One region of the Streptomyces liliifuscus genome, then DNA from elsewhere that is predicted to be linked to it. Evidence: predicted binding sites of a transcription regulator. Region 1 holds the regulator's gene; each other region holds the start of a gene.
What was found. The regulator HrcA, encoded in region 1, represses chaperone genes, less so after heat shock. The targets are predictions, from matches to a motif close to TTNGCACTCNGNNNNNCNGAGTGCNAA.
Positions count from the first base shown of each region.

Region 2: groL (chaperonin GroEL) is a predicted target of HrcA. The motif match lies at 895-921, and genes of this name have one in related genera.
Region 3: groES (co-chaperone GroES) is a predicted target of HrcA. The motif match lies at 1,097-1,123, and genes of this name have one in related genera.

Region 1 covers NZ_CP066831.1:7,217,914-7,220,153, forward strand. Annotated here, with positions in the region: partial or broken gene JEQ17_RS31075 (MBL fold metallo-hydrolase) at 1-146, opposite strand, end outside; gene hrcA (heat-inducible transcriptional repressor HrcA) at 454-1,470, shown strand; gene dnaJ (molecular chaperone DnaJ) at 1,471-2,240, shown strand, end outside.
Region 2 covers NZ_CP066831.1:5,014,750-5,016,989, reverse strand. Annotated here, with positions in the region: gene JEQ17_RS21180 (MoaD/ThiS family protein) at 1-47, shown strand, start outside; gene JEQ17_RS21175 (cold-shock protein) at 503-709, shown strand; gene groL (chaperonin GroEL) at 1,047-2,240, shown strand, end outside.
Region 3 covers NZ_CP066831.1:4,511,367-4,513,606, forward strand. Annotated here, with positions in the region: gene groL (chaperonin GroEL) at 1-522, opposite strand, end outside; gene groES (co-chaperone GroES) at 644-952, opposite strand; gene JEQ17_RS19020 (polysaccharide deacetylase family protein) at 1,390-2,163, opposite strand; gene JEQ17_RS19025 (polysaccharide deacetylase family protein) at 2,160-2,240, opposite strand, start outside.

The sequences.
Region 1 (2,240 bases):
TCCCGCAGCCCCGACCCCGCGTCGATCATGAGCGCCGCGCCCTCGCCCACCACGAGCCCGACCGTGCAGTCCCACCCCGGAAGCCGGCAGCGCCCCACACGCGGCCCCAGTTCCTCCCACCCGGCCTCTTCCCAAGTCACCCTCATACGCCGACGCTAGGCCCTGTCGTCACATCCCCGCCTGTCGGCCCTTCCGGCGGGCGACGGGGATTTGACGACAGGACCTGGCCCTACGCCCCATGAAGTGCGCAGACAGTAGTCGGGACAGAGCAGGACAGCCCCGTACACGTCGTCGTGACATCGCGGAGCCGCCCTTGCCCGGGGCGCACCTACCGGCCGTACACTTGGCGCGGGGATGCTGGCACTCGCGCGGGCTGAGTGCCAGGCAAGACGATCGAGGATGATCGAGGACCGCATCGAAGACCGCGGGGAAGACCAGCTGGAGGTGTGCGCGATGCTCAGTGAACGCAGGCTCGAAGTGCTGCGCGCCATCGTCCAGGACTACGTGGGCACCGAGGAGCCGGTCGGTTCCAAGGCGCTCACGGAGCGCCACCGGCTGGGCGTCTCCCCGGCGACCGTCCGTAACGACATGGCCGTCCTCGAGGACGAGGGCTACATCGCCCAGCCGCACACCAGCGCCGGCCGTATCCCCACGGACAAGGGCTACCGCCTCTTCGTCGACAGACTCGCGGGCGTCAAGCCGATGACCGCGCCGGAGCGGCGGGCGATCCACAGCTTCCTCGACAACGCCGTCGACCTCGACGACGTCGTGGGGCGGACCGTCCGGCTCCTCGCGCAGCTCACCCGGCAGGTCGCCGTCGTGCAGTACCCCTCGCTCACCCGCTCGACCGTGCGTCATGTGGAGCTGCTGTCGCTGGCCCCGGCCCGCGTCATGCTCGTACTGATCACGGACACCGGCCGGGTCGAGCAGCGCATGGTGGACTGCCCGGCGCCCTTCGGGGAGGCCTCCGTGGCGGATCTACGCGCGCGGCTCAACAGCCGGATCGCGGGCCGCCGTTTCGCGGACGTCCCGCAGCTGGTGCAGGATCTCCCCGATGCTTTCGAGTCGGACGACAGGGGTACGGTCGCGACGGTGCTCTCCACCCTCATGGAGACCCTCGTCGAGGAGACCGAGGAGCGGCTGATGATCGGCGGCACCGCCAATCTGACCCGCTTCGGACATGACTTTCCCCTCACCATCCGTCCGGTCCTGGAGGCCCTTGAGGAGCAGGTCGTTCTCCTCAAACTCCTTGGTGAGGTCAATGATTCGGGCATGGCCGTACGGATCGGTCACGAGAACGCCCATGAGGGACTCAACTCCACGTCCGTCGTCTCGGTCGGCTACGGTTCGGGCGTCGAGGCAGTAGCAAAACTTGGCGTCGTCGGACCGACGCGCATGGATTACCCCGGAACGATGGGAGCGGTACGAGCGGTGGCACGGTACGTAGGACAGATCCTGGCGGAGTCGTAAGTGGCCACGGACTACTACGCCGTACTCGGCGTGCGCCGCGACGCGTCCCAGGACGAGATCAAGAAGGCATTCCGGCGGCTCGCACGCGAGCTGCATCCGGACGTCAATCCCGATCCGAAGACGCAAGAGCGCTTCAAGGAGATCAACGCCGCGTACGAGGTGTTGTCGGACCCGCAGAAGAAGCAGGTCTACGACCTCGGCGGTGACCCGCTGTCCCAGGCGGGCGGCCAGGGCGCGGGCGGCTTCGGCGCCGGCGGGTTCGGGAACTTCTCGGACATCATGGACGCCTTCTTCGGCACGGCGTCGCAGCGGGGCCCGCGGTCGCGCACGCGGCGCGGCCAGGACGCGATGATCCGGCTGGAGATCGACCTCGACGAGGCGGCCTTCGGCACGACGAAGGACATCCAGGTCGACACGGCCGTCGTGTGTACGACGTGCAGTGGCGAGGGCGCCGCACCCGGCACCTCCGCGCAGACCTGTGACATGTGCCGCGGGCGCGGTGAGGTGTCCCAGGTCACGCGGTCCTTCCTGGGCCAGGTCATGACGTCCCGGCCGTGTCCGCAGTGCCAGGGGTTCGGCACGGTCGTTCCGACGCCGTGCCCCGAGTGCGCCGGTGACGGGCGGGTCCGCTCGCGGCGGACCCTGACCGTGAAGATTCCCGCCGGTGTCGACAACGGCACGCGGATCCAGCTCGCGGGCGAGGGCGAGGTCGGACCCGGTGGTGGTCCCGCCGGTGACCTGTACGTCGAGATCCACGAGGTCGCGCACTC
Region 2 (2,240 bases), 2.2 Mb from region 1:
CGGACGGGGCCGGGGTCTCGATCATTCCCGCGGTCGCCGGCGGCTGACCGCCGGGCGGCGCCCCGAGGGCTGATCATTACCTTCGGTAACGGCCGTCACCGAGAGTTCATCGAATTGCCCCCTCCGTGAGAGAAGCGGAAGGGGCAATTCTGTATGGTTGAGCGCGGTACAGTTGGGGAACCTGCTTCGATCTGCACGCCGGGCGCATTGAGATCCCGCCCGAAGCCCGACAAGAAGTAGCCAAAGTGCCCCGCCTTTTTGAGCCTTTTATGGCATTCATGGGGCCCGACTTGCCCTGAATCTTCGTGAATTCTTCACATATTCCCGATCGGTCGTGCCCGGAATTCTCGTCGGATTGACCTGTTGCAGACGGCAGTTGGACGGATACATTCAGCCGCGGTCGACGCGTTCCGGCGCACACCCCCAACCGTTGGGGGGTGAGGTCTGACCCGGATCCGCGAAGTGCGGGTCTGTGCAAGGGCCAGTAATAGGGGAGTTAGGCATGGCTCAGGGCACCGTCAAATGGTTCAACGCGGAGAAGGGGTACGGCTTCATCGCGGTCGACGGTGGTGCGGATGTTTTCGTCCACTACAGCGCGATTCAGATGGACGGCTACCGCACCCTGGAAGAGGGTCAGCGGGTCGATTTTGAGATCTCGCAAGGCCAGAAGGGGCCGCAGGCGGACATGGTCCGACTGGCGACCGGCTGAAGCACGCGCCGACTTACTGCAGCGACGTTCTTCTTCCGAAGGGCTCGTACCCCACGGGGTGCGGGCCCTTCGGCACGCCCGCGCGCCGTCCATGCCCCCTCTTTCCACTCTCGCCCCACCTGCTCCCACCTGCGGATCATCCTGAGCCGCTTGCACTCGCATGGGTCGAGTGCTAATCATTGGCGTTAGCACTCTGAAGGTGAGAGTGATAACGAGGACCGGGTCGGTGAGGCCCGCTGGCCGGGTGGGGCAAGGAACCACGAGGTCGGCAGGCCGTCCGTCGCGGGCGCGGGCGCGGTCCTGGAGATTCCACCCCAGTCCGGGAGGACCACTTCACATGGCCAAGATCATCGCGTTCGACGAGGAGGCACGGCGCGGTCTCGAGCGCGGGATGAACCAGCTCGCCGACGCCGTCAAGGTCACCCTTGGTCCCAAGGGTCGCAACGTCGTCCTCGAGAAGAAGTGGGGCGCCCCCACGATCACCAACGATGGTGTGTCCATCGCCAAGGAGATCGAGCTCGAGGACCCGTACGAGAAGATCGGCGCTGAGCTGGTCAAGGAAGTCGCCAAGAAGACGGACGACGTCGCCGGTGACGGTACGACCACCGCGACCGTCCTCGCCCAGGCACTCGTCCGCGAGGGCCTGCGCAACGTGGCGGCCGGCGCCAACCCGATGGCTCTCAAGCGCGGTATCGAGAAGGCCGTCGAGGCCGTCTCCGGTGCCCTCCTTGAGCAGGCCAAGGATGTCGAGACCAAGGAGCAGATCGCTTCGACGGCCTCCATCTCCGCCGCCGACACCCAGATCGGCGAGCTCATCGCCGAGGCGATGGACAAGGTCGGCAAGGAAGGCGTCATCACGGTCGAGGAGTCCCAGACCTTCGGTCTGGAGCTCGAGCTCACCGAGGGTATGCGCTTCGACAAGGGCTACATCTCGGCGTACTTCGCCACCGACATGGAGCGTATGGAGGCCGTCCTCGACGACCCCTACATCCTGATCGCCAACTCGAAGATCGCCAACGTCAAGGACCTGCTCCCGCTCCTGGAGAAGGTCATGCAGTCGGGCAAGCCGCTGCTGATCATCGCCGAGGACGTCGAGGGCGAGGCCCTGTCGACCCTGGTCGTCAACAAGATCCGTGGCACCTTCAAGTCCGTCGCCGTCAAGGCTCCGGGCTTCGGTGACCGCCGCAAGGCGATGCTGAACGACATCGCCATCCTCACGGGCGGCGAGGTCATCTCCGAGGAGGTCGGCCTCAAGCTCGAGAACACGGGCCTGGAGCTGCTCGGTCGCGCTCGCAAGATCGTCATCACCAAGGACGAGACGACGATCGTCGACGGCTCGGGTTCGGCGGACCAGGTTGCCGGTCGCGTCAACCAGATCCGTGCCGAGATCGAGAACTCCGACTCGGACTACGACCGCGAGAAGCTCCAGGAGCGCCTGGCGAAGCTGGCCGGCGGCGTGGCCGTCATCAAGGCCGGTGCCGCCACCGAGGTCGAGCTCAAGGAGCGCAAGCACCGCATCGAGGACGCTGTT
Region 3 (2,240 bases), 2.7 Mb from region 1:
GGTGATGACACCGTCCTTGCCGACCTTGTCCATCGCCTCGGCGATGAGCTCGCCGACCTGGCTGTCCTGGGCGGACAGACCGGCGACGGCGGCGATGTCGGACTTCTCGTCGATCGGGCGCGCGGTCGCGAGGAGCTCCTCGGAGACCGCGGCGACGGCCGCGTCGATGCCCTTCTTCAGGAGGGCGGGGGACGCGCCGGCGGCGACGTTCTTCAGGCCCTCGCGGACGAGCGCCTGGGCCAGCACGGTGGCGGTGGTCGTACCGTCACCCGCGATGTCGTTGGTCTTGGTCGCCACCTCCTTCACCAGCTGGGCGCCGAGGTTCTCGTACGGGTCGTCGAGCTCGACCTCGCGGGCGATGGTGACACCGTCGTTGGTGATGGTGGGTGCGCCGAACTTCTTGTCGATGACGACGTTGCGGCCCTTGGGGCCGATCGTCACCTTGACCGTGTCGGCAAGCTTGTTGACGCCGCGCTCGAGGGCGCGACGGGCGTCCTCGTCGAACTTCAGGATCTTCGCCATGGGAGCGGTTCAGCCCTCTCGGAAAACGTGGGTGAAACGAACTGCGCCCCCGACGCCCGGCTTCATAAGGTCGCGGGGGCCAGGGGCGCAGTTCACTGCAATGCTGGTAATGCCGGGTGAATTACTTCTCGACGATCGCGAGCACGTCGCGAGCCGAGAGGACGAGGTACTCCTCGCCGTTGTACTTCACCTCGGTGCCGCCGTACTTGCTGTACAGCACGACATCGCCGGTCTTGACGTCGAGCGGAAGACGCTCGCCGTTCTCGAAGCGGCCCGGGCCAACGGCCAGGACGACGCCCTCCTGGGGCTTCTCCTTGGCGGTGTCCGGGATGACCAGGCCAGAGGCCGTGGTCTGCTCGGCGTCGAGCGGCTGGACCACAATGCGGTCCTCAAGCGGCTTGATGGCAACCTTGGAGCTGGTGGTCGTCACGATCCGACCTCCCCCTTCGGAGATCTCACGGGGTTAACTGTCTGAGGTGGCGACCAGGTGGATCCGTCGTCGCGGGTGCCGGACCTGCCCGTCGCTATTGGCACTCTCCTGCGGTGAGTGCCAGGCCTGAGACTATGACTGCGATTAGCACTCGGTCAAGCGGAGTGCCAGTTGCCTCCGGCGGTCAGGGGATGTTCGGCGCCCGGTGCCACGGGTGAACGCCCCTGGGGGCTGCCGCCCCCAGCCCCCCGCTCATCGGCCTGAACGGCCTCGTCCTCAAACGCCGGACGGGCTGAAAATGTCGGCCCGGGCCGCGAAGTATTCAGCCCCTCCAGCGTCCGAATCCTCAGCCCCTCCGGCGTTTGAGGAGCGGGGGTTCGGGGGCCGGCCCCCGAAAAGGGACGGGAATGGGTAGGGGCGGCGGGGGCGAGAAATCGCTAGAGGTAGTCCTCCAGGCGGGCGACCGTGAAGCCCTGGTCCTGGACCCGGTTCAGGATCTTGGCTGTTGTCCGAGTGAGACTCGCACCGCCACGGCCCTCCGGGCAGTGAAGGACGTCGCCCGGGCGAAGGCGGTCGGCGTCACGCCAGAGGACGACGGCGGCCACCCCGCAGTCGGCGGCAGCACGCAGAGTGTCGGTGTTGTAGTCGCCGTAGGGCGGCCGAAAGAGCCGCGGCCGGATACCGAAGCGCTGCTTGAGCTTCTCCTGCTGCCCACAGATCTCGGCCCGCTGACCGGCGTACGGGAGACCCGGCAGGTACGGATGGTCGAGCGTGTGGTTCTGCACGGTCGCACCGACCGCGCGGAGCCGGCCGAAGTGGGCGTACCCCGGCCCGACGACACTGTCCGTGAGGAACATCGTGACCGGCAGCCGCAGCTCACGGACCATGTCGACGAACCCCGGGTCCTTCTCGGCACCGTCCTCGAAGGTCAGGAAGACGACCCGGTCGCGGGTGGGGACACGGTCGACCACGGGCGGCAGGCCCGGTCCCGCGCTACGGGCGGAGGGCCGCCGGCCGGGCGGCTTCGGCGCCGGCGCGAGCGGGGCGGACAGCCCCCAGCGGCGGTACGGGTCCTCGGTGGGGCCGTACGTGCGCACCTTCTCCGCGGCCTTCTTGCCCAACCGCTCGATGGGGTCCACGGACTGGGCGCAGCCGGCCAGGCAGACCAGGCCCGCGAGCAGTGCTGCGGCGGCGGCCGGCCGCTTCCTCACAGGTAGTCCTCGATGCGTGCCACCGCGTACCCCTTGTCCGTGACCAGTTTCAGGAACCGTCGGACCATGTCCGGCAT